4 regions of the Anoxynatronum sibiricum genome follow, and region 2 is predicted to be linked to each of the others. Evidence: riboswitches for the same ligand, from Rfam matches in the RefSeq annotation. Region 2 holds a riboswitch; each other region holds the start of a gene.

The links. A riboswitch is a leader RNA that binds a small molecule or an ion and turns the genes downstream of it on or off. The one in region 2 is predicted to bind cyclic di-GMP.
Region 1: another riboswitch for cyclic di-GMP. It lies ahead of AAIG11_RS12475 (transglutaminase-like domain-containing protein); the one in region 2 lies ahead of AAIG11_RS11700 (response regulator).
Region 3: another riboswitch for cyclic di-GMP. It lies ahead of AAIG11_RS13295 (stalk domain-containing protein); the one in region 2 lies ahead of AAIG11_RS11700 (response regulator).
Region 4: another riboswitch for cyclic di-GMP. It lies ahead of AAIG11_RS07585 (zinc-ribbon domain-containing protein); the one in region 2 lies ahead of AAIG11_RS11700 (response regulator).

Annotation. Positions count from the first base shown of each region.
Region 1 is NZ_JBCITM010000013.1:79,522-86,956, reverse strand. Features, by position in the region: gene AAIG11_RS12495 (LPXTG cell wall anchor domain-containing protein) at 1-1,123, shown strand, start outside; gene AAIG11_RS12490 (hypothetical protein) at 1,168-1,305, shown strand; gene AAIG11_RS12485 (class D sortase) at 1,337-2,026, shown strand; gene AAIG11_RS12480 (AfsR/SARP family transcriptional regulator) at 2,078-3,358, opposite strand; cyclic di-GMP riboswitch class I at 3,832-3,907, shown strand; cyclic di-GMP riboswitch class I at 3,942-4,017, shown strand; gene AAIG11_RS12475 (transglutaminase-like domain-containing protein) at 4,031-4,831, shown strand; gene AAIG11_RS12470 (hypothetical protein) at 4,989-5,162, shown strand; gene AAIG11_RS12465 (sigma-70 family RNA polymerase sigma factor) at 5,384-6,124, shown strand; gene AAIG11_RS12460 (anti-sigma factor domain-containing protein) at 6,121-7,435, shown strand, end outside.
Region 2 is NZ_JBCITM010000012.1:10,341-17,775, forward strand. Features, by position in the region: gene AAIG11_RS11680 (efflux RND transporter permease subunit) at 1-1,261, shown strand, start outside; gene AAIG11_RS11685 (M15 family metallopeptidase) at 1,294-2,241, shown strand; gene AAIG11_RS11690 (TetR/AcrR family transcriptional regulator) at 2,515-3,087, shown strand; gene AAIG11_RS11695 (PAS domain-containing sensor histidine kinase) at 3,107-4,789, shown strand; cyclic di-GMP riboswitch class II at 4,917-5,000, shown strand; gene AAIG11_RS11700 (response regulator) at 5,060-7,435, shown strand, end outside.
Region 3 is NZ_JBCITM010000016.1:91-7,525, reverse strand. Features, by position in the region: gene AAIG11_RS13310 (cyclase family protein) at 1-415, shown strand, start outside; partial or broken gene AAIG11_RS18190 (methyl-accepting chemotaxis protein) at 724-1,581, shown strand; gene AAIG11_RS18185 (CZB domain-containing protein) at 1,564-2,109, shown strand; gene AAIG11_RS13300 (DUF4412 domain-containing protein) at 2,262-3,062, shown strand; gene AAIG11_RS13295 (stalk domain-containing protein) at 3,181-4,716, opposite strand; cyclic di-GMP riboswitch class I at 4,870-4,958, opposite strand; gene AAIG11_RS13290 (hypothetical protein) at 5,263-5,487, shown strand; gene AAIG11_RS13285 (HNH endonuclease domain-containing protein) at 5,459-6,574, shown strand; gene AAIG11_RS13280 (DUF6997 domain-containing protein) at 6,660-7,424, shown strand.
Region 4 is NZ_JBCITM010000006.1:98,162-105,596, reverse strand. Features, by position in the region: gene AAIG11_RS07615 (M48 family metallopeptidase) at 1-573, shown strand, start outside; gene AAIG11_RS07610 (metal ABC transporter permease) at 686-1,822, opposite strand; gene AAIG11_RS07605 (metal ABC transporter permease) at 1,819-2,949, opposite strand; gene AAIG11_RS07600 (metal ABC transporter ATP-binding protein) at 2,954-3,694, opposite strand; gene AAIG11_RS07595 (metal ABC transporter solute-binding protein, Zn/Mn family) at 3,706-4,635, opposite strand; gene AAIG11_RS07590 (metal-dependent transcriptional regulator) at 4,659-5,342, opposite strand; cyclic di-GMP riboswitch class I at 5,558-5,641, shown strand; gene AAIG11_RS07585 (zinc-ribbon domain-containing protein) at 5,776-7,435, shown strand, end outside.

The DNA of each region.
Region 1 (7,435 bases), on a different contig from region 2:
AACCGACGTGCAACACAATGGTGAACCTTATGAAGTGCAAAGCTGGTTCGATGATGATCACCATTTATTTGAAGGACCTGAAACCATTATTTTAGAGGTGGAAACCCCTCGCGACTGCGAACCTGTTCAAATCGATCTTTACACCTATCGACTGGTGGAAGGCGAATGGGAACCGGGTTTGGTGGAAATACCGCCGCATCATGGCGAAGCCTTTGAAAGCACGCAGCGCCTCCACAGTGCACGGGTAGTGTTGCCTGAAACACCCTGCGAAGAGGAACCGCCGACAGTGACTGTTGAAAAGCGAGTGATCGATGAAAATGACAATGTCGTTGAAAGTGATGAACAGGTATTTGAGTTTGAAGTCAGACTGACAGAAATGGATATGGTATCCATTCTTGAAGAAGTGCAAGATGAAGAAGAGTTTCCAAAATCATTTGATGACCTGAGCCAACTCAATGATGTCATGGTGGAAGGATTGGATTTTGGAGCATATATCCTTGAAGAAATAAATGTACCTGATGGTTACCAGCTGGTGGGATACCAGATTGGTGAAAGCATCTGGCTGCTTGGAGAAGATGACGGTGTTGATGAGGGAATCATCTTCTTTATCAATCCAGGGATGGAAAACATGACGATTATTATCATCAATCGATTGATTCCGGAAGACCCGGAAGATCCGGAAGACCCGGAAGATCCGGAAGACCCGGAAGACCCCGTTGATGACCCTGATGACCCGGCAGACCCGGAAGACCCGGAAGACCCGGAAGACCCGGAAGATCCGGAAGACCCGGAAGACCCGGAAGACCCGGAAGACCCGGAAGACCCGGAAGACCCGGAAGACCCGGAAGACCCCGCTGATGACCCTGATGACCCGGCAGATGATCCTGACGAGCCAGTGGTTGTTCTGACAGAAACAGTGACAATTGACGATCCTGCGATTCCTTTGGCAGCCCCGGTAGTTCCCCAGTCCGATCCTGACGAAGTGATTGTACTGGATGAAGTGATTCCCCTTGGAGTCCCGGTGCTTCCACAGACTGGCGAAGGGAATCCAGCCTACTACTATATTGCAGGTATATTGCTGGCGGCAGTAGGTTTTCTTTTCCGAAAAAATGCAGAAGTGTAGCAGCATTGCAGTTTGTATGGAGAAAAGATGTAAATGATATGTGAATGGCCGGAAAAGATAGACAAAAGAGAGAATGGGTATACAATAAAGGAGAGATGCAACTGATCTCTCCTTTTTCGTCGCAAGGTGGAAAAGCTGATTTGGCAGTACTTGAAGAGTCATTAATGCCACGCATAGCGTGAATCGAATGTTTCAAATCGGGGAGGGGTGACCATGCGCAAGTTTTCCACTATTTTGATCGTCGCCGGACTGATGATCGCGCTTTATCCGGCAGTCAATCGTTATATTGAACAGCGGGAAGAAGCCAGACTGATGGCTGAGCTGGAGGAACAACTGACTCAGCTGGAGCTGGAACGGGAAACGGTGGAAGCATATCAGGGACTGCAGGAGATGTTCACGGCTTATGAAGAGGAAGTACAGGGCTATGAAGCATCGCCGGAGGAAATAAGACCAGCGGAAGAAGGCGCGTTGCTGGGTAGTTTGGAAATTCCAGCAATTGATGCAAAGATGCCGGTGGTACAGGGTGCCAGTGACCATAATCTTAAAACAGCAGCGGCATTGCTGGACGGCACTTCACCCATTGGCAGTATTGGCAATGCTGCCATTGCAGCCCACCGAAGCCATACCTACGGGCGTTTCTTCAATCGGCTGAACGAGGTGAAACTGGGTGATACCATTCATATCACAACACCTGAAGAAACATATGTGTACCGCGTTTATGAAATTAAAGTGGTGGAGCCCACAGACTTGTCGGTATTAAACCGGAACAGCCGGGATAAGGTGGTCACGCTGATTACCTGCGACCCCATCTATGTGGCATCTCATCGGCTGATTATACACGGTGTCATGGTGGAGTCTGAAGAGGAAGCAAATGAACAAACAACAGCAACAGCAGGCTCTTGAGCCTGCTGTTGCTGTTTGAGAACCGAATATAATGGCTGGAAAAAGGAGGTTTCACTCAGCAAAGGAAGAAGGGGTTGCAGCAGCAAAGTCACCCGGGGGAAGCTGCGCCGGAGGCAAAATCAGATGACAGTGAGTCTTGATACGGGTCAAGTCGTCTGGATTTTCCCGGGGGAATTTTTGAATGACGCGTTGCAACACCGCCTCCATGGTTTCGGTATTAAGACCTGGAAGGAGAACCAGAAACTGAGAATCGTTCCAACGGGTAACGGTATCACCTTTTCGAAGATGGTGCAGCAGGTGTTGCTGCAAGGCCTGCATGCGCTGTTGCTGTTTGCCGTGAGAAGCAGATGAGGGATGACTCATGGTAACCATGCCCACCACCGCCTGGGCACCGCTGCGTTCACTGCGGCGGCGTTCCAGCTCGTAGATGGATCTAAACACATCTGGATTGCAAAAATAGGCATTTTCAAGGGGGTCAATCCCATCCAGATCAGCATGAAGGGCATCCATGGAATCAAGGGTGGGCTGGGTCGAAAGCATGCGCTTGTACAGCGACTTCAAAGCAGGGGTGGGTTTCAGGCCCAACTCCTGATAGTAGAAACCGGTAATGTACTCATAATGAGTAAGTGCCTGTTTGCGTTCTCCCAGTTGAAGCAGCGATTCCATCAGACGAAGGTGAAATTCTTCCTCATAGATGTCCAGTTCAATGGCCTTCTCGCAAACTCGCAGTACTTCGGCAAACTGACCAAGCTCCATCAACAAACCTGTGGATGACAACACGGCTTTCAAATACTGGCGGCGATAGTGACTGCGTACCGGAAAAACCCACTGCTGATCGGTGCATTCCGGCAAGTAATCACCATGGTACATTGAAAGGGCCTTCTGATAATGCAATAATGCCTTTTCTGGATGCTCATGCTGTAAAGCTTCTCCCAGCTGAACGGAAGACTCAAAAATATCCGCGTCTACCCGGGCATCCATCTCCGGATTCCATCGATAGTAGCCGTTGACATAGACAATGCTCATATAGGAAGTCTGGCTGTTTTCGTTTTCTTCAAGAATCTGACGAAGCCGATGCATCTGGCGGCGCAGGGTGCTTCGGGGATCATTATAATCCTCCGATGCCCACAAACCATCCAACAATGCCTCCGGTGTGAAGGAGCGTTGCCGGTGGGTCAGCATAAATTTGAAGAGTTCCCACAGCTTCCTGGACCCTGGGGAAGCCTCAACCAGAGATTGTCGGTTTTTTTCCACATCAAAACAACCCAGAGTCTTTATGGTGATCACAGACTGATCTTTCGCTGTTGTTTCATCAGTTACTGCATGATTCATGGGTGCCACCTTCTTTCTGTCCTCTCTGTCTCTAAATTACCCGATATTTTGGATTTCATGTCGAATCTGGTTAAAAAATATCAAAAAAGAGGACCCGAGACCTAAAAAAGTTAAAAATCGGGAAGGATTGACGTCAGGTGTCTGCCAAAGGCAAAGAAGCTGCCAACAAGTCAAACTGAATGTTAGAGGCAGAAAGGACGTCAATGACACTCAAAGGTGCGTATAATATAGCGGATGATCCTATCATACTAGAAATGCCAGGAGTTTTCAATCATGGCCCAGAGTCACGAATTTGAAGCAATCAATCAGACGGTATCCGGCATGAACTAAAGGTGAGAAGTTTACATAAAACTGAAAGAAGGAGAAATAAAGACCGCTAAATTCAGGATAAAAGGTTTACAAAAGTACATTTGATGATATAATGACAATAACAGCTCGTACAATTGAATGAGCAGGTAGGAAGCGAAACTTTTTACCGATAAAGGCAAACTTTGGGAAACCGGAGGACGCAAAGCTAAAGGGCCTGTAAAATGGCAGCCAGCTACCGAAGAAGAAGTTTTTTATTTACCCAAAAACCGCTTTCCACCGATAAAGGCAAACTTCAGGAAACTGAAGGACGCAAAGCTAAAGGGCCTGTAAAATGGCAGCCAGCTACCGAAAGGAAGTCTTTTTATGAATAAAAGCCGGTTTATGGTGATGTTGCTGATGGTGTTGGTTATTGCCAGTACCGTATCAGTCAGTGCAATGGAAGTGGCTTCCCTGGATACCCGTTCAGTGGAGACTGGTCTGTTGTCGGTTCAATACCAGGTGCCAGGACATACTGCCACCAAAATCATGCTTGAAAAAGGCGGCGAGCGGTCAGTTTTTGACCTTTCGGCAACAAGAACAGAAGAAACCATTCCGCTTCTTCTGGGTGACGGACAGTACAAGGTTTCCATCCTTGAGCATGTGAGCGGTAACCAGTACCGCCCCATCAAAACCGAAACCATTGAAGTGGCCATTGTTGATCCGACAGCCCGTTTCCTAAGTTCTGTTCAGGAAATTCGATGGGATCAGAATATGAAAGCCATACAGAAAGCAGCGGCTTTGACTGCCGGATTAACCACAGACATGGAAAAAGTGACGGCTATCTACGAATATATTGTTGAAAATATCAGATATGATGATGCCAAGGCAGCCACGGTCACCAGTGGCTATCAACCAGACATTGACGCCACTTTATTATCAGGCAGCGGTATCTGCTACGATTATGCCGCTCTCTTTGCAGCCATGATGCGGAGCGTGGGCGTGCCTGCCAGAATGGCAAAGGGGTATGCCCCGGGAATAGATGTGTATCACGCATGGAACGAAATACTGGTGGATGGTGAATGGCAGACGATGGATACCACCATGGATGCCGCCTACCGGCAGAGCAAGATGCCTGTAAAGATGTTCAAGGATGGCGCAGCATTTAATAAAACCAGTGAAGTATAGGATTAGGATCGTCTGGATGCATTTCAAGTTGATTGCCAATAATCATACTGCCTTTCCAACTTTCTTTCCATAAAAGAAGCCTGTCCCAACTCTCCCGGGACAGGCTTCTTTGCTACTCTCAAGTGAGCACGGTGATTAAAATAAGGTGGCAGACTGAATGGCACTGACGGCTATTTCAACAAGAGTCGATTTCTCAGGGGTGGTGCCTGTATTGAGAGTGCTTCATAATGTTCGATGGATTTTTAGTTTTGTTTTTTCGGGCAGCTATTGCAATGTTGGCCAGTCTCAATCCAATCAGGCAGAAAACATCGGGAGGCAGATTTCTGTTTGAGAGCAGTATCTGGTTGAGAGAAGTAACGGGTGATGTCAAAGCTGTTTTTAAGAGAAAGGGTTGCATGATCGCAATCAGAAAATAAGCGGAACAAAAAAAGGGTTTAGAATGAATGGAAAAGATAGATGGGTATGATAGAATATAACAATCATCATCCGTCAACAGATTAGTACCCTAAAATGAAACTTTGTTTCGTATTTAATTTGCGAGGAGGTGGCAGCGTGCCATCGCTTCTGAAGCACATTCCATTTGGCAAAAAACTGGAGAAGCGGGTGATATCCGCTCAGTCCGGCAGTGAATCTGAGCGGAATATGCTGATTCGGGAATATGCTCCGTTCATCAAAAAAAATCTAAGCCAACAACTGGGACGTTACATCGAAGAAGAAAACGATGATGTCTTTTCAGTTGGCTTAATGGCTTTTAATGAAGCCATCGACCATTACCAGCTGGAACGGGGCAGTTTTTTGCCCTTTGCGGCAACGGTGATTCGTAACCGCGCCATTGATCACCTCAGAAAAAACAAAGGTGCTGTGAATGAGATGCCCTTTACAGCGCTGGGCGAGGAAGGCATTGAAGGGGTTGCTGCCGGGCAGGTGCGTGTCCTGTGGCGCCCGCCTCCCGAAGAAACGCTTTCCATTCAGGAAGAGATGCAGCAGTTGGTGAAAAGACTGGCCCAGCTGGGATTGACACTTGATAACCTGGTGGAAAATGCCCCGAAACACGAAGACACAAGAAGGAATGCCATTCGAATTGCCCGGTTCTTATATGAGCAGCAGGATCTAAGGGAAGCAGCCCTGAAAAGTGGGCGTATGCCGCTTAAACGATTGCAGCAAGAGTACGGCGTGACTAAGAAAACGGTGGACCGGAGCAAGCAGTTTATTCTAGCAGTTATGATGATTCTTGACAGCGACCTGGAAACAATGAAAACATACATTCAATCGGTGGAGGAGGGATCAAAATGAAAGAAAAAGGGTGTGTCATCGAAGTGCGTCAGCACACGTTGGTTGTGATGACCAGTTCCTGTGACTTCATTGAAATCCCCCATACGACGGATTCGGTTTTTGCCGGAACTGAAATTGAGTTTACCAGAATGCCAGCTGCAGAAAAAACCAGCCGGCGAAAGAACCGTTTTTCGGCGTTCGTGCCTGCAGCTATTGCGGCGGCGATCTTCATGTTGATCGGTATGAGCAGCTTTCTCTGGTGGGTTCGACCAGAGCCAGTGGCATATCTGGTATCCATTGATGTGAACCCCAGCCTCGAAATCACATTAGCGGCAGATGGAAAAGTTATTGCAGCAACAGCGCTGAATGATGATGCAGCTACCCTGCAGTTGAAATCCATGAAAAACCAGCAGGCGGAAGACTCGATGACCTTTCTCCTGGAGCGATTGGAAGACCAGGGCTATTTGAACGGGAATGAAATACATTATCTGGTGCTTTCCTTGGCAACCATAAGTTCTGGAGACGAGGCGGAAGAAGTCGCAGATCAGCTGCTGATGATGATGGAAGATCGCCTGACTGCGCAGATTGAAAATCGGCATCTGACAGTGGAGCTCCTGGCATTTAAAGGCACTCCCCAGCAGGTAGCACTGGCAAAACAGGAAGGAATTTCCCTGAATCAGGTTGTTCTGAGAGAAGCTTATTGGCAAATCCACCAAAACGAAAGCGGTCATAACGACGTTAAATATGGTGAGGGCGAACCACCTGTGCCAGAGATGGTGAAGGAACTGCTTCGCCATAAGCGTCCGGACGAGGTGCCGATACCTGCTTCCACAGAAAGACAGCATCCTGTTTTTGAGTCGCACCCAGGCGGCCAGCAGGAGAAAACTGAGAATAACGGTGGAACTGGAGAAAAGGAACATCCTGTGTTTGACACCCATCCGGGAGTAACACAGCAGGAAAATAAGGGTGATATCCACCCGGTTTTTGAAGAACATCCAAGTCAGGGTAATCAGCCTGCAAAACGACCAACAGAACCAACAGAACCTGCAAAGCCGGAAAAAGAGGATAAGGCTAAGGACGATGCAGCATCAGATAAAGAACATCCTGTCTTTGAAGAACACCCGGGGCAGGGTAATGGACAAACTGGAAAACCCGAGACACCCCAAGAAGGTAAGCCGCCGGTTGAAGAGGAAGTCCCACCGCCTGATGGAAATCAAAATCATCCGGTCTTTGATGAACATCCTGGTCGGGGAACGGCAAACGATCCACAGCCTGAGAAGGAACATCCAGTGTTCGATGAAAACCCGGGCAAGGGCAATAAAACCGAAGAAA
Region 2 (7,435 bases):
GCCGGTGGCCCCACAGCCAGAACTAACCCGAGCCATTGTCACCTTTGATCTTGGCCGGAGTCAGCGGTTTACGACAAAAGACCAGTTGGCCATGCATCTGCAGGACCAGCTGGATGCCCAGGTGGCAGGTGCCAGGACAACGGTAAGGCTGTTGGAACTGTCTGATCCTGCCTCTCCGGTGACCATCCGCCTGAGGGGAGAAAGTTTAAACCAGTTGAAACACGTCGCCATGGAAGTGGAGCAGGCACTGAAAAACCTGCCGGGTACCATGAACGTGGCCAGTAATGCCAGTGACAGTGCCTACCAGTACCAGGTGACTGTGGCGGGAGATCAGGCGGCGCTGGCAGGGTTGATGCATGCCGATGTTCAACAGGAAGTGAGCCTGGCCCTCTTCGGCAGCCGTCGGGCGGTATTACGCCAGGAAGGCAAAGCCTATGGTATTCAGGTAAAAAGTGACATAGCCACCGTGGCAGATCTGGAGCAAATGGGCATCAAATCAAGCTTAACGGGAGAAAAAGTGCCTTTGGTACAGGTGGCTGAAGTGAAACTGGTGCCGCAAATAGAGCGCATCAGCCGCTTTAACCAGGAACGAAGCGTGGTCGTTACCAGTGATATCCGCCCTGGTTACAGCGCAGTGGCAGTGAGCAATGCCCTGGAAGAACAGATAAAAAACGGGTGGGATACCCAGGGCGTGACCGTCTCCTTTGAGGGAGAACGGGAAGATATCGATGACAACTTTTCCCATATGGGAATCTTGGGATTCTTTACCCTGTGCCTGATTTATGCTATTCTGCTCATGGAGTTCAAGTCCTTTCGAGATCCGCTGATGATCCTTTTCACAGTACCCCTTTCAATGACAGGTGCTCTGCTGGGTCTCTGGCTCTTCAGACAGCCCCTTTCTCTCACAGCGTTGCTGGGAATCATCAGCCTCATGGGAATCGTGGTGAACAACGCCATTCTGTTAGTGGACCATATCAAAGGGGGACGGCGCCAGGGAAAAACCGGCGAAAAAGCCTGCTATGATGCCGTGCAAATGCGATTTCGACCCATTGTTCTCAGCACTGTCACCACCATCATGGGTCTCATGCCCCTGGCCTTATCCACCAGTGAGCTGTTCAAACCTATGGCCATTGCCCTTATCTGCGGTTTGCTGTTGGCCACCTTACTGACACTGGTGATGATTCCCCTTCTGTACCAATGGATGGAAGAAGGGTTTACCGGAATGATGAAAGCCTCCGTTCATGAAACATTTGAGGAGTAATAACCGTCTAAGATAACGGAGGAGTTGTTACCATGAAAAAAACCATCCCCGTCAGCCTTTTACTGATGCTGATCATGGGAATACTGACAAGTCGTGCCCCAGCCCATGCAAACCCAATCCACTCAAACTCAGTAAATACAAACCCAGTCACAGCAGGCAGCCTCTGGGAAAACCAGGCCACTTTGCCGTTGACACCGGAAGAACAGAGGCGGTTGTTGTACGACATCCTTTACCATCTCCACGAACTGGAAGAAATGAGTGTTGGCATCATCCTGTCGCCGGAAATCATCATTCCCATTGATGAATGGCTTCCTCTGGAAAGTCAGGAAGAACGCTTACAAGCATTGGAAGGAAAGGAGATTCGTGTGATGCAACAACCCCCTGGCATTACCAAAAAACCGGAAAGAATCAACGTCATCGTGAACCAGGAACATCCCTTGCCGGCAGACTATGTGCCGGAGAACCTGGTCACGCCCAAGGTGCCTGTCATGTATTCCGGCGAAGCCAGTCTGTTGAGAAAAGAAGCCGCCGACGCACTGGAAACCATGGTGGCGGAAGCCCTTAGGGTAACGGGAGAAGAACTGATTCTGCGTTCAGGCTACCGCTCCTATGCCACCCAGCGCTACCTTTTTAATACCAGAGCCCAAGAGAGGGGCGAGGCTGTGGCCAACCGTTCCACCGCCCGGCCGGGCGAGAGCGAACATCAAACAGGGTTGGCCGCAGACATCACCTCTCCCGGTGTGAGGCGGCAGTTGACCACCCGCTTTGGCGAAACGCCTGAAGGCAAATGGCTCCAGGAAAACGCCCACCATTACGGCTTCATTCTCCGGTATCCGGCAGGCAAAGAAGCCATCACCGGGTACATCTATGAGCCCTGGCACTTTCGATATGTGGGTCCCGGCCTGGCTGCCCGTCTCTACGAGTCCGGCTTGACAATGGAAGAAGAGTTGGCTCTGTCACTTACCAACAACGAGATATAATAGACAACGACAATATATTAATTAAGCCTGAAACCCGCTGAAAAAAGTGGGGTTCAGGCTTTGTTGATGTGGTTGAAAATCGCGTGCTGTTCTCGGGTCTCTGCGCATACATCAACCTCGAGGCTGATGATTTCACTGCTTAATTCAAAGAGTCAGAATGAACAGGTAGGTGCAAAATAGACACAGGTGAAGCAGGCATTGCGAGAAGCACGTAAATATCATATACTATACTCAAAAAACGAACAACTGGTCGTACGCAAAGGAGAGATTTGGATGGACAAAAAGAATGAAATACTTCAAGCCATGTTTGTTCTTTTTTCGCAGAAGGGGTATCAGGCATCCATAGCTGACCTGGCCAAACAAGTTAATTTGAAGCCATCCTCAATTTATAGTCACTTTGGAAGTAAAGATGAAATCGTGTTCTTGACAGTCGAACAGGAAGTCAATGAGTTCTTCGGGTGTATGGAAACTGCCGGACAGAAAAGTGACAGTCCGGAAAAAACCTTGTACAATCTGCTGCAGGCAGTATTGGATTACTTTAAGGATCATAACAGACTTCGATTCTGGAAAAGCATTGTTTTGATTCAGCAAGTTGAATTGAGAAAGCAGTGTCAAATACTGATACGACAACGTGAACAAGCACATATTCATTTCGTGGAGGGCCTTTTCGAAACAATGATTTTGGAAGGCAACCTCAGTCAGAATTGCAAGAAAGGAGCGCTAAGCCTGTACCTTTGTTTGGGCAATGGTCTGTTGGATATCATGCTGGCAAATCAGGAAGAATCATTTGACTTTGAATCTTTTGCAGAAGACTCATGGCAGTTTTATCAGATGGCAATCCGCTAATGAAGTGGAGGAATGAGAGTTGAAACGATTCAAAGATAGTAGAGAGCAAACCCGCAAACGTCGAAGACGCCGTTATCAGGCGTTACCAGCTGAGAAGCTCATGACAGCGAAGGAAAATGCATTTCATGATGTGATGATGAAGATCCCTGCTTTGGCGGTGCAGGGCTATCGCATGGATGGCACAACTGTTTACTGGAATGAAGCCTCTGAAAAACTATACGGCTATACTCAGAAGGAAGCCCTGGGAAAGAGCCTGTTGAGTTTAATCATTCCACCCGAAATGCACAAACAAGTTAAAGAACACATCCGGGTCATGAGTCGAACCAAAATACCAGTACCGGCGGGAGAGTTAACCCTGAAGCATCGTGAGGGAACACCTGTGGAAGTGTTTTCCAGTCACAGTATCATCACTTTGAAAAATGGAGACACCTATTTGTATTGCTTTGACATTGACCTGTCAGAAAGAAATGCTATCCGGGAAACCATGAGAATGTCAGAAGAGAGGTACCGGTTGATCAATCAAGTATCCGGAACTGGTTCCTGGGAGTACAACGCTGAGACGAGGAAAGACTGGTACAGCCCTATGTATTTCAATATGCTGGGTTATGACGAAACAGAGTTCTTGTCACCAGAAGGTAGTGGCTTTGTGAATGCCTGGCAAATTCTCATTCATCCAGATGAACGGGTGAATGCTCAAGAACATCTTGATCGTTATCTTGCTGGAGGATCAAAAGGACTTTATGAAGCTACTTTTCGGATGAAACGGAAAGATGGCACATGGGCCTGGATCCTCTCCCGAGGAAAGACCCTGCAGGACGAAAATGGCCATCCAACCAGTCTGACGGTGGGAACGCATGTTGACATTACCCACAGTAAACAGATTCAACTTGAACTGGAAATCAAGAATCAGGAACTGACAGAAGCCAAGGCTGCTGCCGAAGTTGCCGATCGGGTCAAATCCCAGTTTTTGGCCAATATGAGCCATGAACTGCGCACCCCCTTAAATGGTCTCATGGGAATGACGCAGTTAATGCAACTGACCGAACTCACCGAAGAACAGGCAGAATACCTGAACTACACCATCCAGTCATGCAAATCCCTTGTGACAGTTGTCGAAGAGATCCTCAACTACACCAGCATGGAAATAATAATGCAAAAACGAAGAGAAGAGTCCTTTCATCTGGAAGATCTTCTAAAAGAAGTGGCAGAACTGCATCAACCCACTGCCATTAACAAAGGACTTGTTTTAAGCACCCATCGGGCACAAAGCCTGCCCAATGAACTGGTGGGGGACCGCTTTAAGCTGAAGCAGATATTGGGTAATCTGGTGGGGAACGCAGTGAAGTTTACAGAATCCGGCACTGTCCAACTGGTTGCAAGTCAAGAGGTCGGCAAAGCTGATCCGGGACGCATTCGAATCACTTTTCGGGTGAAAGACACAGGCATCGGTATTCCAAAAGAAAAACTGGACCACATCTTCCAACAGTTTAGCCAGGCAGATGAATCGGATACCCGAAAATATGGTGGACTGGGCCTGGGTCTGGCAGTGGCAAGGAAACTGGCGGCGATAATCGGATACTCCCTTACTGCAGAAAGCACACCGGGAAAAGGCAGTGTGTTTACCCTCACGGGTGAAATGCGCTGGGTGAGTAAAGCAGAGATGGAGGCCTTGAAATCGTTAAAAAAACACAAAAAGCAATAATGTCAATAAAAACATGTAAATCTTTAAAAGAAGTGATTATGGACCACAGAAATATGGTAATATAGTCATTAAAACAAGCGGAAGCGAAGTGCTCAGAAAGTTTTCTTGAAAGATAAAACGATGCAAATAATTAACGGACACGAAGAATCCAGGGTCTTATTTGGACGCTTTAACCCTGGAGGAGTGAGTAGCGTAACCGGCCGCTTTTTTAGTTTGGCCGGTTTTTGTGTGTGACAAAAGACAGTTCTTCGTATTGAAAGGATGAAAAAAATGGGAAAAGAGACCACGACAACGCTCTACCAAAAAATCCGGAAAATACTGGAATCTCATTTACCCGCCGGGGAACTGACTGTACAGGTTGTGGAGAAGTTGGTGGATGAAGTCAGCACGTATCATCAGGAACTGGAGCATCAAAATCAGCAGCTTGTGAAGCAGGAAGATAGTTTAAGAAAATTAATTGATGAATGCATAGAAGATGCCCATACTTTTCAAAACCTTTTTGAAGAAGCACCTGTTGCCTACATGGTACTGAATGAAACCTTCGAAATCAAACAAATTAACAGCCAAGGCCGCATGCTTGTGGAACTGCCTGATCAACCATTGAAAGGGCAGCAATTTCTGAGGTTGTTGACACAAGAAAGCCAAAATGAGTTGGAGCATTATCTCCGCGAGGTGGAGGATGGCCAAGAGCCCAGTCCCATTTTTGTGAAAATGCAGACGAAAACGGGTCGGCGGTGGATTCGTCTGGAAGCAGTCAAGACGAAAATTCATCATGAAGAACAATGGAGACTTGCCCTATTTGATGATACTGAGGAAGTTGAAAATAAAGAAAAGCTTAAACAAACACTGCATCAATACCAACATCAGATGAAGCTGTTGGCGGCGCTGGTGGAACACAGCGACAGTATCGCAGTTGTCAAAGACCTGAACCTTCGTGTAATGGCAACCAACACCGCATTTGCACAAATAGCCGGATATGAAAAACCGGAAGACTTGTTGGGAAAAACAGATGCAGAAATATTCGGCATTTCTCCAAATATCGAACCTATCCGAAGCTACATGGAAGATGAACAACAGGTACAACAGCTGAATCCGGGAGAGTATTTGATAAAAGAAGAACTGGTTTTCACAAATTCTGGCGAAAAAAAGACGGTGCTTACAAAGAAGTTCCCCATCTATGATGAAACAGGAAAACTACAGGGAACCGGCAATATCTCTCTGGATATCACAGACCGTAAACAACTGGAAGAAGATCTGGCCCAATATACCAGTATCTTGGAACAGAACAATGAAGCACTGAAGCTTGCCGCAAACAAAGCTGAAGCTGCAACCCAGGCCAAAAGCCAGTTTTTGGCCAACATGAGCCATGAAATCCGCACCCCAATGAACGGTATTTTAGGGTTTTTGCAGCTGTTGGAAGAAACACAACTGAGCCGACAGCAAATCCAGTACATCGCCTATATTAAAACATCCACAGAAACCCTTTTGACATTAATCAACGATATTTTAGACTTCAGCAAAATAGAATCCGGAAAAATGGAACTGGAAAACATCCCATTTGACCTCCGATCTGCCGTGGAAGATGCTGTTATGGGCCAAGCTCACCGAGGCCAGAGTAAAGGATTGGAAATGAATCTGCAGCTTCATCCGGGTTTGCCCCATCAGGTCAAAGGTGACCCTACCCGGTTTCGGCAGATCCTCACCAACCTCATCAGTAATGCTGTCAAGTTCACTGAAAAAGGTCATGTCACCATTGCCTGTCATGAAATTGAAAAAGCAGAAAACTACAGCACGGTTGAAATTGCAATCACCGACACTGGGATAGGGATCCCGCAAGAAGCTTTGGAAACCTTGTTCCAAACCTTCACCCAAGTTGACGCTTCCACAACCCGGGAATATGGCGGCAGTGGGCTGGGGCTGGCTATCACGCGGGATCTGGTAAAACTCATGGGCGGAAACATCAGCGTCAACAGCACCCTTGGTCAGGGCAGTACCTTTATCGTTACCCTGCCGCTGCCCATGGACGATACGCCGGTGCAAACCTTGACAGATCACCAGGTTCTAAAAGGAAAACACATCCACATTGTAGACGATGTGGCACTGAACCGGGAAATTTTGCGCAGTTACCTGGAAGAAGCCGGTTGTCAGGTCACAGAAAGCACTCGTGGAGTGGACGTCATCGACCGGTTGATCAAACAGGCTCGGCGGAATGAACCAGTCCACGCTGTTGTCATGGATCAACAGATGCCCGGCATGAGCGGAGATGACTTGGCTGCAGCCTTAAAGGTCATCTCTGATACCAAAGAGATACCCCTTTGCCTGGTCACTTCTGCGGGGCAATATGGAAAAGCTTCACATGCAACAAAGATGGGATTTGATGCATACCTGACAAAACCTATGCGGCGGCGGGACTTACTGGATACCATTGCCAGCCTGGTGATAAAGGACACGCAATTAGACGAAGCAGTGCCCCTCATTACCCGGCATACCCTGCGGGAAGCTCATCATCGGCAGAAGATCAGGGTATTGGTGGCAGAGGATCATGCCGTCAATCGCGACCTGATGGTTCAGCTGCTCCGAAATCGGGGCATGCGATGTGACGTGGTTCAAAATGGACAGGAAGCCCTGCAGGCATGCCAGCAGGAA
Region 3 (7,435 bases), on a different contig from region 2:
TGTCAAAGTGAGTTTAACTGGCTTAAAGCCAGAAACACCCATCACCACAGCCATGATGTCACCGGCCCTTGAACAGCTACATCCCGGCGATTTTCTCATCATCCACACCGGGTGGGACCAATATTTTCATCATCACGATCACTACCAGCAGCACCCCTACCTCACACCGGAGGCGGCACAAGGAATAGTGGAGAAACAGATTTCACTAATTGCCATCGACGCCCTGAATGTGGATCCCACGTTGAAAGAAATATATCCTGCCCATGAAGTTTTCATGAAAAACGACTGCCTGATTGTTGAAAACCTTTGTGGGTTGGATCAGGTAAAGGCAACCCGCGGCCTGTACGCATTCCTGCCGCTCAAGCTGAAAGGTGCCGACGGGTCGCCCCTGCGAGCTGTGTTCCTGCAACCCTGATTCCCTTGATCGCTCCCATGGCTCCCTTTCTGGGGGTTTTTTTTATGGCTTTGCTTTTCTATCCACTATTCTTTATCACCTATCCACTGAAAACCCGCCCGAGGCGGTTTTGCTCTGTCATCAAATGGCAATTAAGAGTTAGGCCTACCAAAATAATGCTTGCCAATGAGAATAAATCAAGTTAAAATAGAGTCAATAAATAGTTAGGATAAACTAACGCTTCAATAATAAGGTTCCAAAAAATGACATGATAGATCAGATCATACTGGTCGCATAAGGCTTTAATAGTTCAAAGGGAGGTGCCGAATATGTTTTTTAAAGAGAAGAAATCTGCAGCAACAACAGGCGTATCGCCAAAAGCATCATCCACAAAAGCAATGGAAGAGGCCTTGAAGGCTGCCACAAGTGGGCAGTGCGTCAAAATTAATCCGGAAGACTGTGGTTCAAAAGAATTGGCAGATCTCTGGAACACGTTTATGGATACCATTTCAAAAGAGCGTCAGGCAGCGGTATTGCAGGTGAACAACCTGGTGCAGGAAGTTACCCGCATGGATTCAGTGCGGGAAATGATTCAGAGCGTCACCCAGCAAACCGATTCCCTCCATACCATGTTGGCCAACAGCGAAGAGCTGGGCGCCTCCATTGAAGAAGTCGCCAACATATCAAGCGAAGTTTCCGACCAGACCAGTGCCACCAATGCCAAGGTTCAGGAGAGTGTTGCTCAAATGAACCAGTCCATGGAATTTGTCACCCAGTCTTTTGAAGAGGTGAAACGCATTGATGGCGAAATACAGCAGGTAAAACTGAAAACACAGGATATTGATCAAATCATAGATATTGTGAAGGGCATTGCCGAGCAAACCAACCTGCTGGCGCTGAATGCCGCCATCGAAGCCGCCCGGGCGGGAGAACAGGGGCGGGGCTTTGCTGTGGTGGCCGATGAAGTGCGCAAACTGGCCGAGCACACCAAAGACTCAGTGGGAAAAGTTCAAATGAGCATTTCCGAGCTACAACATCACATCGATGACACCTCCAAAAGCATGACCCTCACTGCCTCCAAGCTGGACAGCGGCAAGCAGATCGTTGAAGAAGCCGTTAGATCCATCAGTGACATCAGCGATTCAGTCACTTTGGTGAACGATCATACCATGCAGGTGGCAGCCAACATGCAAGAGCAGTCTGCCGTCACAGAAACCCTTAATGAAAATATGTCCCAGATTTCTCAGGCATCCGATTTTCTGGCAGGCACCTGTGATCACACCGGACGAGCCATTTTCAATGCCAGCAAAAAAATGGACGCCTTGCGCCTTGCTCTGCTGCATCACAGCAGCTGCCTCACCGACACCGAACTCATCGAAATCTATAAAACAGACCACCTGCTGTGGCGCTGGCGGGTATACAACATGCTCTTGGGTTACGAACAGGTAGACGAAAAAATGATCGGCAATTACCATGACTGTCGCTTGGGTAAATGGTATTACAGCGTGGGTGATGAGACGCTGAAAAAGCATCCTGCCTTTAAGGGCATGGAATCACCCCACATGCATCTTCACCAGGTGGCTAAAAAAGCCTCCGATGCTTACAAGGCGGGCGACACCAAAGAAGCAGAGAGCTGCCTGTTCAAAATGGATGAATACTCCAAGGAAGTCTTCCGTTGCCTTGATGAAATGCGCGGTGCTTTTCATAAAAAATAACAGCTAAAACAATTAATCCACACGAACCATCAAAAGCCCTCCGGGGCTTTTTTGCTGTCTGCAGATTCGGGTCCAAATCCCCTGATTTAACCGGGGCTGAAACGGGAATAGGCACAATAAGCAGCAAATACAAAAGAAAGAAGATGAGGATGATGAAAAGAAAGCACATCAACCACCGGCACCCCCTATGGATGGCCACCTTTCTACTTGCAATGATGCTATTGCTGACAGCCTGCGGCGGCGGTTCTGCACCGGCCGAAACCGGCGAAGCAGAGGCACCCCCTGCCCAGGTCTCAGAAACAGAACCCTCCCAAGAGCCTGAAACCGATCCAGAGACCCCCGTCTCCTCCGGCGAAACCATGAACGAAAGCCAAATTGCTGCCCTCTTCAGCGGCGGCAGGGAAATGAGCGAAGTCTCCTACGAAATGAACATCAGCGGCCCCACCATGGATACCATGAAAACCCGCATCTGGCTGAAAGGCGAGCGGATGCGCAGTGAAAGTGAAGCCATGGGCGTTAACTTCATCATGATCTACGACACTGAAGCAGTTTACACCCTTGATCCCCAGGAGAAAACTGCCATGAAAATGCCCGTTGACATGGGAATGGATGGCACCATGGAGCCCATCACGGCAGAGGACCTGACAGAAGACGTAGACACCGAAACCATGGAATACCTGGGAACAGAAATGGTCAACGGCATCCAATGCCATGTGGTGCAAACCACCGACAGTGAGAGTGGCGTTCAGATGAAAATGTGGCTGCATACCGATTACGGATTCCCCATGAAGATGGAAGGTCAGGGGAACAATCCTGAAGACCAGTTTTTGATGGAGGTCACCAACTTCCAAACCGGTGGCATCTCCAACGATCTTTTCGTCGTTCCCTCCGATTATGAAATCATGGACTTCAGCGAAATGTTCCAGGGGCTGCCTGCCATACCCGGTTCCTGAACAAGCCGGTCAATTCAATCGTTGCAATCAAAGAGCTGCGCCTGATGACATTGTCACTGGGCACAGCTCTTATTTATTCAGTCACAGTTCTAACTGAAACAGTTTACCGAAAAAGGCGCTAAGGTGCAGGGTAAACGATGATAACCTCCTGACCCACAGGCTCCCAGTCAACACTGCTGCCAAGATTCTCAGCAACAAAGCGAAGCGGCAGCATGGTTCTGCCGGGAGGAATAATCACCGGCGTCACCTGGGCATTGTTGGCATCAATCTGTTGCATCACACCGTTTACCCGGGCACTGTTCCGGTTAATCCACAGATCAATGGTGGTTTCACCGAACTCAATGGTCACCCGCTGATCGCCGGCATCCCAGCCCACCGTGGCACCCAGGGCCTCTGCCACATAACGAATGGGTAATAGTGTTCTGCCGCCGCTGATAATGGGGGACGTATCCATGGTTCTCAGCGAATCGTTGACAAAGTAATCAGACTGGTTTATGAAGAATCGAATCACAACGCCGTCACCCGATGGTGTCGAAGGTGTTGAAGGCGGCAGGGCAGGCGATTCTGGCGGCGTTTCCGGTTCAACAGGCACTTCCGGCTCCTCTAAGACCTCGGGAACCTCCAGTCCTTCCAGTTCTTCCTCTTCAAGATCAGCATCCTGCTCAATGATACCGCCGGTTTCATTGCTGTAAGCAGAAAAACCATTGGCATTTCGCGCCCTTACCCGGTAAAGGTACAGCGTGTCTACGGCGACATTTTCGTCCACAAAAACGGTGACGTTGGCGCCCACTTCACCAATTTCACTAAAGGCACCGCCATTGGCCTGCCTTTCAATGTGAAAGGCCTGTTCATTGCCGGCATTATCTGTCCAGCTCAGTGAAAAAGCCGGACCATCAATGGCCGTTGCCATCAAATCAGTGGGAGCAGCAGGCGCGTTGGCCGGCGGTGGTGCCAGCCCCAAGGCCTGGGTAGTAGCAGCTGCTTCATTGGAATAGCCAGAGTTCCCCATGCCATTATACGCCCTGACCCGGTACGTGTAGTTGGTCATGGCGCTCAGGCCGGTATCTGCAAACTGAGTGGTGTTGGCATCCAGCACAGCAATTTCATTAAAACCGCCAGCCTGATTGGTCACTCTTCGTTCCACTTTGTAGCCAGTCTCATTGCCTGCATTGTCTTTCCAGGTGAGACTGATGGAAGAAGCTGAAACAGCGCTTGCCGACAAATCAGTGGGAGCCGGTGGCACCAAAATCAGGTTTAAATCCTGGGGATCCAACGCCTTGAATATAGTAAAGTTGGCGCTGTTACTGGTGTACCAGGTATCATTGTTGGGCGACCATCGCACCCGAATTCTTCCCTGGTTTGTCACCTGGTCGGGCACTGTCCAGTTGTAGCTGGTTCCTAAAACCGAGGTGATGTAAGTCCAGTTGGCGCCGCCATTGGCAGAAAAATAGATTTGCGTGTTTCCCCCGGCAGCAGATTTTTGCCAGGTAATGGTGTGGTTACCCCCTACCTGAAAGCTCTCGCCGCCTGTTGGTGAAGTTAGATTGACATAAGACAGCGGTGCCAGCTGCAGATCATTGGCGGTGACACTGCCGCTCACTGACATAAGCACCAGCAGCAAAATCGTGATGAATCCGATCATACGTCTTTTCAATAGTTCTCCTCCTTACTCAAATCCACAGTTGCCTCTCAGCTTGTTATTGCCACAAACACGCCCCTTTCCCATTTCAAACCAATTAGTTCTGATTCCTTTTTGTCTCCCGCTGCAGAAAAAGCCGTCAAACGCAAAAAAGCCCAGCATTCCTCTCGGGGCAGCTGGACAATCATTGCATCTGATGATACGGCAGACTCCAAACTTTGCGTCCCAATCTTTCGATTGGTTTGCCCAAAGGTACTGGCTCACTCATCCTTACAAAATACCGACGTTCACATTGAGCGGGAGAAAGCGTCACAGGGTGCAATCATGCATATGTATTTGAGTGTGATAATCATTCTCGATATGTGATAATTTTACCCAAATCTGCTGCTTTAAACCGCATCGGCAAGTCAATTGATGAAAAAAGTTCAGAAAAAACAAAAAAAGAGAGAAAAATGCCTTCACAGGTCGAATAGCTATTATATAATGGAAGAAATGAATTAATCACGAGCATCAGAGCAGAGAGAAGATCACCTGAACGCCAATGACGGGAGTGACCACCGGATGACACCAGCCGCCACCTCTACGGGAACGCTGAACAGCCTGGCAGAAGACCTTTTCATGGAGCTCTTCTGTGACACCTTTGGTCCCGAAAAATCCCAGCACATTTACATCCAGTATCCCTTCACCGACATCTACGGAAATAGTCGGTTGATTTGGGTTGATTTATTGACTGACACTTTATTAGGAGGGCGAAACAATGGAAATACTTCCACTGCAATCCTTTGAAGCCATTAAACTGGTGCAGATGCTTGCAGATAAGAGTATGACAAATAGCTACAAAATATTTTGGCTCAGAGGGATAATTGATTCTGCGATAGAAGGAAAAACAGTAGTTAACATCGAAGATAATGTGATCAAGATGATCAGTGAAGCATGGTATCCAGTAACACAGTATAAGTTATCATTGGGGAAATTAGATAAAATAGAGGAGATCATTGGTGAAGTTTTAAAGAGGGATCCCGGGGCAGCTATCAGAAATAAAGATGATTTAGCTGATACGATCAAATCTTTTGGAGCAGCAGACTTTAGATCGAAAATTAACCGTTTAGCAAGATATGTTACTTTCAGACTTTTAACTCCATTTTATGCCGAACAACTTCGTGGGTTGTCTGATCATGATAAAAACAGAAAAATCCAAGAACTTAGTCAAGGAGACCAAGACGCACTATACAGAATTAGTAGTAAGGGTACAAGTCTGTATATTAATGATCGATGGGCAACGTTTATTCAGAAAAACCGCCAAGTAATTAGCGGCTGGTCTGATCACGTTCTCATAAACTATTTGCAACGAAGAAATCCGAATGTGCCAGCGATACCTTTAAAGATCTTTCCACCAATGAAGCGTGATCTATCAAAAGCTAAACGATTTTGGGGGCTTGTTCAAGAGAATGTTGAACTAATGGATATCTATACCAAGAGACCAATGACTTCACAACACACTCTAGAACTTGGCGAAATTAGTATTGATCATTTTGTACCCTGGAGCTTTGTGCAACATGACCTGGTTTGGAATTTGATTCCAACATTCAAGCGAATTAACAGTATGAAAAGTAATCATGTCCCAAATCTGAATAAGTATTTGGATGATTTCTGCATTGTTCAGTATAAGGCAGTTAACTGCATGATTAATACTGGGATGCATAAATATTTGGAGGATTACTACACTGTTGATCAAAAAATGGTTGAAATGTTAACAAGAAGAAGTAATTTTGAGAAGAAAGATTTTATTGCTGCTCTTAAGCGGACGATTGAACCGCAAGTTCAAATTGCCACTAACCAAGGTTTCTTAGAATGGGAGTATATTGATGATTAATGATTTAAACTCTGAAACACTGGATATAAATTAAAGCAAATCCATTGTCTTGAATCAATGAAATAATTGAGGAGTGCAACAAAATATGTGGTCACATGCGCTAATTCACTTAACTGATTGCAATGTTGGAACTTATGGGCCAGAATCATTCCAAGATTACTTGTTGCGAAATAAGCTGGGAAGAAAACCGACTGCGCCCTCAATTTCAATCGACTGCTATGAGAAACTGCCTAAGCAATTAAGAGACAATGATACAATGGTTCTCCGATTGGGAGCATCTAATCATGGTACGGGTACACAGTTTATCTTAGCGAAGGTAAAAGATCGCTTGAAAGATTTTTTTCTCGTAAACGATGAAGTTTTTAGGATGAGTCAACCCGACATCTTTCATCCTAAAAAAAATCTCAACTCATTGAAAGGTTACAAAATTATGCCTGTTTTATCAGAAACATCACTGGTCAATTTAGCGCTTACCAGTGGTTTGTTGAGCGAAGCATTAAGCTTTGATGTGAAGATGGTTCCTGGGGCTCCAACTACTGGAAAATCGACGTTTTCTTTTAAATTTAAAGTCCACTCGTTAATCAAACAAGTATTTGAACACCGCAATGGGCAGGTTGAGATTGACGCTCTGTTTGTAGAAAAAAGAAAGGGAAGAGATACACTCTTTATTATTGAAGCAAAAAGTGGGGCAACCATAAGATCGTTGTCTAAACATAAGTTAGTCTACCCCATTCTTTCGGTTGCATCACATGTTTCGCCACATGTGGACATTGTGCCCATATATATGCAGGTGTTTAAAGAAAGAGATGAGTATTTTTATAATATACTCAACTTTCCCACCAGTTTTTGACAGATAATCCG
Region 4 (7,435 bases), on a different contig from region 2:
GACGATCAGTCCATCAAGGCTTTTGCCAGGGCCAAAATGCCCTGGATCAACAAGCACCGCAGCCGGCTCGCTGCTGTTAAACCACCGCCGGTCAGGCAATTTGTCACCGGGGAGGCCCATGCTTTCATGGGTCAAATGTATGAACTGAAGGTGGTGGAAATGAACCAGTCTTCGGCAAAGCAAGGGGTGCGGCAGCGGGAAAATTTCCTGGAATTGTACGTAAAGCCGGGGCACACCGGTGAAGACCGGGAAGCCCTTCTTTACCAATGGTACCGGGAACAGTTAAAGGCACTGATTCCACCCTGTATCCAGAAATGGGAACCAGTGATGGGTGTGAAGGTTCACCAATGGGGAGTGAAACGAATGAAGACTCGGTGGGGCACCTGCAATATTCAGGCAAAGCGCATCTGGATCAACCTGGAGCTGGCCAGAAAATCCCCTGAGTGCCTGGAATATATTGTGGTTCATGAGATGGTCCACCTGCTGGAACGCCACCATAATCAACGTTTTAAGGGTTTGATGGACCGATTTCTTCCCCTATGGCGGCACCTTCGCAGGGAGTTAGCTGGGTAATCAGTCGAAAAAAGCCGCAGTGTCTTTTCGTGTTCTGAAAAGTGCTGCGGCTTTTGGTGTTTCAATAGTCGTTTAAGGAAATCGGGTGGCTTCAGAGGTGAAGACAGCAGCGTTAAGCTTCCTTATGCTGGATGCCTGCAACGATCTCTTCGTAGCTTTTTATGGCATACGCCCGCCCCTGATCGGTGAGCTTCAGCACATCATTCTCAACCACTACATAATGATGTTGAATCAGTTGCCGCACCAGGCGGTCCAGAAAATCATGGGGCCAGTGGAGATGCTGATAGATGGTGTGTCTTCCGTTTTCCAGGGCTTCATCCGGGTCACCCTCATGGTTGTGCAAGTGGAACAGCAGTGATTTTTCGGCAAAGTCCACCTTTTGCCTGCGGCGTCTCATGAAAACCGACAGCATGCCTCTGCCGGGAGCGGTTAAAAAAACCAGGAAGAAGGTAATGCCTGTGACAGTGGCCATGGAACCAGCGATGGAAACATCCAGCCAGAGGGCTGCCCGAAACCCCACAAAAGCATTGAGGGCACCAATGGCAAAGCTGATGAGCATCATTTTTTTCAGGTCATCTGTCAACAGGTAGGCTGTGACCGGCGGTCCCACCATGAAGGCGACCACCAGAATGGACCCCACTGTTTCAAAGGCAGCCACAGCAGTAATGGAAACGGCAGCCATTAAGCCGTAATGAATCAATGTGGGGGCTAACCCCAATACAGCTGCCAGTGCCGGATCGAAGGTGGCGATTTTAAGCTCTTTAAAGAACAGGATCACCAGCAGCAGGTTCATCACCAGAACAGTTCCCATCACATAAATGGCTTTGGCTCCCAGGTCTTTTCCCATAAGCACGAAGCGGCTAAAAGGGGCAAAAGCCAATTCTCCCAACAGCACAGAGTCTGTGTCCAGATGGACTGAACCGGCATAGCGGGTGATGAGTATAATGGCAATGCTGAATAAAAATGGAAAAACAATGCCAATGGCTGAATCCTCTGCCATCAATTGGGTTTTGGTGATGGATTCCACCATCAACACCGTCAGCAAGCCCATGAGTGCCGCCCCCAGAATCAGGAGGGGAGAAGTGAGGCTGTGGACGATGAAGAAGGCAATGACAATTCCAAGAAGAATGGTGTGGGTAATGGCATCAGACATCATGGCCATGGAACGCAGCACCAAAAACATGCCGGGAATGGTGCAGGCGGTGGAGACAATCATGGCGATCAGCAGAATTTCGTTTTGTGCACTCATTGTTCTCCTCCTTCCATAAGATGCACCTTGACGTGCTGGATCCCCTGGGGGGTAATGGCCACTTGGTTGTCGGCATCCCGACGCACCAGCCCCTGATGCTCCAGACTTTCAACAGCTCGGTGAAGGGCAGGAGACGGCTTGCCTGAGATGTTTTTCGAAGGTTTAATCATGGCCATGTCATGGCTGTGATGGTGGTTGTCGTGGTTCATAGCCAACAGATAGATGGCTTTCAGTGTTTTCTCGGCGGAGATCAACTGCTGGCTTTTCCGCTGGCGCAGGTGTTTCCATAACAGGCCCCGGTTTGGGGCAGCTACCAGACTGGTGAGGGTAAAGAGACTTAAGACAATCACAATGGTAGGGCCGGTGGGCATTTTAGTCAGCGAAGAGCTGATGAGTGTACCGATGAGACCTGAAACAGCCCCGAAAAAGCCGGCCAGCATGGCCACCACCCACAGCCGATCTGACCACTGTCTGGCAGCTGCTCCAGGCGCCACAATCAGGGCACTCATTAAAATAACACCAACAGTCTGCAGACCAATCATGATGGCTGCCACAAGCATTCCGGAAAGAAGGGCATTGATACGGCGTGTGGAAAAGCCGGCCACCTCTGCGAATCCAGGGTCAAAGGAGAACATTTTCAGCTCTTTCCAGAACAGGATGGTCAGGCCAAGCATCACCAGGGTGACCCAGATCATCAGTCGTACATCCCGCATCAGCATGGTGGAAGCCTGGCCGAAGATAAACTTGTCAAGTCCGGCCTGATTGGCAGTGGGTATTTTTTGAATAAAGGTGATGAGCACCAGCCCAAAACCAAAGAACACTGAAAGAACCAGGGCCAGGGCACTGTCGTACTTGATGCGGGAAAATCGGTCAATGGCGATAATGGCACTGGTGGCAAGAACACCGGTGAGGGTGGCACCCAGCAAAAGCAGCTCTGTCTGACGGGTCTGGGTCATCAGGAACATCAGGGCAATGCCGGGGAGTGCCGCATGAGCCACGGCATCTCCCAACAGAGATTGTTTCCGCAGTACTGCGAAAACACCCAAGACACCGCTGACAAGTCCCAGAAGACCTGATCCTGCAGAAACAACCAACAAGGTATAATCAAGGCCAAATGTTGTCAGCATCCCATCACTCCTCGCCCTTCAGCACCTTGCCAGTGCTTCGGTAGGTTTTTTTTAGGTTTTCTTCGGTGAATACTTCTGCCACAGGGCCGCTGGCAATCAATTGGGTGTTGAGCAAGGTTACCCAGTCAAAATAATCGGCAACGGTTTGAAGGTCATGATGCACCACCACAACGGTTTTGCCGGAAGCCCGCAGCTCTTTCAGCAAGACAATGATGGCCTGTTCTGTTTTGGCATCTACCCCTTGAAAAGGTTCATCCATGAAGTAGATGGCCGCATCCTGAACCAGGGCCCGGGCGAGAAACACCCGCTGTTGCTGTCCGCCTGATAGCTGGCTGATCTGACGTTGGGCAAAGGCTTCCATGCCTACTTTTTCAAGGGCCTCCATGGCCAGCTGACGGTCTTGATGGGTGGGGCGTTTGATCCAGCCCAGAAAGCCGTAACGCCCCATCAGCACCACATCCAGCACGCTGGTGGGAAAATCCCAGTCCACACTGCCCCGCTGAGGCACGTAAGCGATTTTTTTTCGCTGAGTTTCGTAGGAGCTGCCATGGATGGTCACGGTGCCTGAAATGGGTTTGATCAATTGCAAAACTGCCTTGATAAGTGTTGATTTTCCTGCACCGTTGGGACCCACGATGGCCATGAGAACGCCTGGGGGTACCTTCACATCAATATCCCAAAGAACGGGTGTTGTCTGATACGCAACGGTCATGTCCTCAATGATCAATGCATGTTCCTGGTTCATGGCTGTACCTCCTATTTCAATGCATCTACAATGGTGTCAATATTAGCCCTTACTGTGCCAATGTAAGTGGCTGCATCGGTTCCCGCTGAACCCAGGGAGTCTGAATACAGCTCGCCTCCAATGGCGGTTTCAAAGCCTCGGGAGCGAACAGCCTCCTGAACGGCTTCAATGCTGCGGGTGGGAACAGATGATTCGATGAAAATGGCCTTAATTTGGTTTTCATAAATAAAGTCGGCCAGTTCTCGAATATCGGCAGTGCCCGCCTCGCTGACAGTTGAAATGCCCTGCAGTCCCAGCACTTCAAATCCGTAGGCTTCACCAAAATAAGCAAAGGCATCGTGGGCGGTGATGAGTACGCGAGAGGCTGCGGGAAGCTCTTCTGCTCTTGCCAACACGTAAGCATGCAGCTCATCCAGCTCAACGGCATAGGCTTCATAATTTTCCCGGTAGGCATCTGCATTGGCTTCGTCCAGATCTATCAGGGCGTCTCGCACAGCTTCGGCAGCCAGTTTCCACAGCTGTACATCAAACCAGATATGGGGGTCGTAGATTTCGTCTTCCTCCTCTGATTCCAGGAAGAGTGATTCTGGCATTGCTTCCGCAACAGCCACCACTTTCCTGTTCTGACTTCTCATCTGACTGAACACTTCACCCAACTTTGCCTCCAGCTGCAAACCGTTGTAAAGAATCAGATCAGCCGAACTGATGGTTTCCACATCGCCGGCGCTGGCACTGTAAAGGTGGGGGTCAATGCCCGGTCCCATGAGACCGGTGACAGTGACATGGTCGCCGCCGATGACCCGGGCCAGGTCTGCCAGCATGGTGGTAGTAGCCACCACTTGATACTGGCCATTTTCTTCTGATACGGGGGCCGATGTGCAGCCAACGGATGCCAGGGCCACCAGGGTGACAAGGATGATAAGACGTTGCCATTTTTTCATGTGAGATCCTCCATTCTTGGTGTTTATTCATCAGGGTGTGTTGATTGTACTTTATTCGGAATAGGTTCGACGTAGAGCAACTGGGCCACCTTAAAACCAATGGCGATGTGCTCATGCCTTAATTTCAGGGTGATAATATCACTAACGGTGTCTTGACGAACCACTTGCATGCTGTTTCCCAATGCTAGTCCGATGTTCAGCAAATAAGTCAGTACCTGCTGTTCATCTGGTACCCGCACCAGCCTGTAACTGTTTCCTGGTTCAGCTTCCATCAATGAGATGAGAGGCAGCTGGGGCATGAGGCCTTCTAAGGTGGGAATGGGGTTGCCGTGGGGACAGTAGGAAGGTCTGCCTAAAAAATCAAATAGAGCTTCTTCCAGCCTTGTTGACGTGACGTGTTCCAGCAGCTCAGCTTCTTCATGAATTTCTTCCCAGGAATAATGGAGTTTTTCATGGAGAAAGTATTCCCATAGCCGGTGCTTTCGCAGCAGCGAAACGGCTGCGGTGGTTCCGCTTTGGGTCAACCGGGTACCCAGGTAGGGGGTGTATACCACGAAGTTTTTTGCTGCCAGTTTTTTGATCATTTCGTTCACAGACTGGACAGAATGATCCAGGGTGAGTGCCAGTGTTGCATTGCTCACAGGTTTTCCATCGGCTGTCTGAAGCTCATAAAGCACCTTCAGGTAATCTTCTTCCCCCCGGTTCATTAGAAAACACCCTCTCTAAAAACAAGGATAGCCAGCAATAAATGTTAAGGCTTACCTGATAATTACCCTGCTATAGTTGATCTAAACACTTTTCATATCAAATGAATGGGAATCTATCTGGATGCAGCAAAAAACCGGTACCACAGCACTAAAAAATCAAGGACTATATTATTTAGTGATAGTATGGTATGCTTTTCCCACATGAAACATTCATATGATGAGAAAAGCAAATCCACCGAAAGATGGAGACGCAAAGCCAGGGGCCTAAAACAGTAATGTCATGGCAGCCGGTTACCGCACACGATAGGGTAGGGTAATGAACCGTTTACGGATGATCATTGAGGATTGGCTTGTTCTCAGATTGAGAACAGGCTTTTTTGTGCGCGCCGGGCGGGTTTGGCGAGTGTGATTATTTCACAAAAAACGGGCATCGGTGAAGGAAAAAGCGCATAATACTGGAAAAGGAAGTGATGGCATGGTGTATTGTGGTCATTGTGGCAAGGAGATTGAAACGGACAGTCGGTTCTGTCCATTTTGTGGTGCGGCAGCAAACCCCACTGAGAAGGAATCGACAGTGAAAGCACATGGCAAAAAAAGAGCTGCAGCAGTGGTGCTTATCATCGTACTTTTAGTGGCGGCGGTTGCCGGTACCTATTACCTGTTTTTTTCAGACCGATCAACATCTGATCAGGTAGCCACGGGGGCTGATCATGAGCTTGCGGAAACAAAGACACCTGTAGATAAGCCTGCAGCAGCGAATAGCCTTGTCATGGAAAAAATCGGGAAAGTGAGAGAGCTTCAACAGGAAAGCCAGTATGAAGAAGCCAATGAGCTGTTGTATCAACTGGTGATGACAGACCTGGAAACATTCAGTGAAGTGATTGAGTTTGAGGCTTTGACTGCCTTGCTCATGGAAAATCACCAATCTCAGCAAGCTGTGACAGTTGCCAGGGATGCCATTAACCGGGGGATGTCGTCGCCCCACCTGGAAGGATTTGCATATGCTTTTGAAAACAAGGTGTTAGTTGATATGAAAACGGCAGATGTCACAGGTGATGGCAGTGTGGAAAATTTGATGATTTTCGCCGACAGTAACGAAGGCAGCGTGACAGAAGGATTTGTGATGGTGATTCGCCAACCGGAAAGTGGCGAGGTGCTGGACATTGAAGAGATTGACTACATGGGATTTTTCATGGAGCTAATCGCAGCTGATCTCACCGGCGACGGTGTTTCAGATTACATGTTCAGCATTCACAGCGGCGGCACTGCCGGATTCATGGATCACTATGCCTATTCACTGAAAAATGGGGTCAAAGTGGATCTTCTGGAAGAGCTCCAGATTTCAGTCAACTTTCAGTTCAAGGATCACTACATTGTCAGCATCACCTGCAGAGAATCAGGGAAAGGCATTGACATTCGTTTAGGTGATGAACATCAAGAGGCCTATGAAGCAGCAGGCTATTACAGAAACGGTCAATTTGTTGAAGATGGTGGCTATTTCAGAGGCATGTACCTGAGTACTTTTCCATTGGATCATTCAGATCAGTCAGGCCTCAGGTATGCAACAGGTGCTGTGGGGGGATTATTCAACAGTGATTTTGTGGCAAACATCGAGGTGGATTATATTTGGGAAGACGGCGGGTTTGTTGCCACAGAGCTGTTGGTGGATCCTCTGGAAGGTGAAATCGTCAGCCGGTATGCAGTGGAAAAGTTTGATGAGCGGCGCATCGCACAGGTAAATCGCCCTTATTTTAAGTATTTTGGTCTTCATGAAAGCACCATTCTTTATGAAATGGGAACTCCCATGGACACAGGCTATTACAATGGCGGAACATATTTCAAGTATGATGAGATCGTTCTGGTGGTGGATCATAACCAGGAGGTGTCGGCCGTGTTGTTCAGTGATCTTCCTGATGCACCAGTAGGGACATCTTTCAAAAAAATCAAAGAGATTTACGGTGAACCTGATGCAGAAGGGATTTCAGAAATGGATAACACCTGGTTTCTAATGTACACCATTGATGAGACCTATGTGGTGGATATCAGCGGTTTCAATGGACCCAGCAGCGACTGGGTTGAAATACGCTGGTATA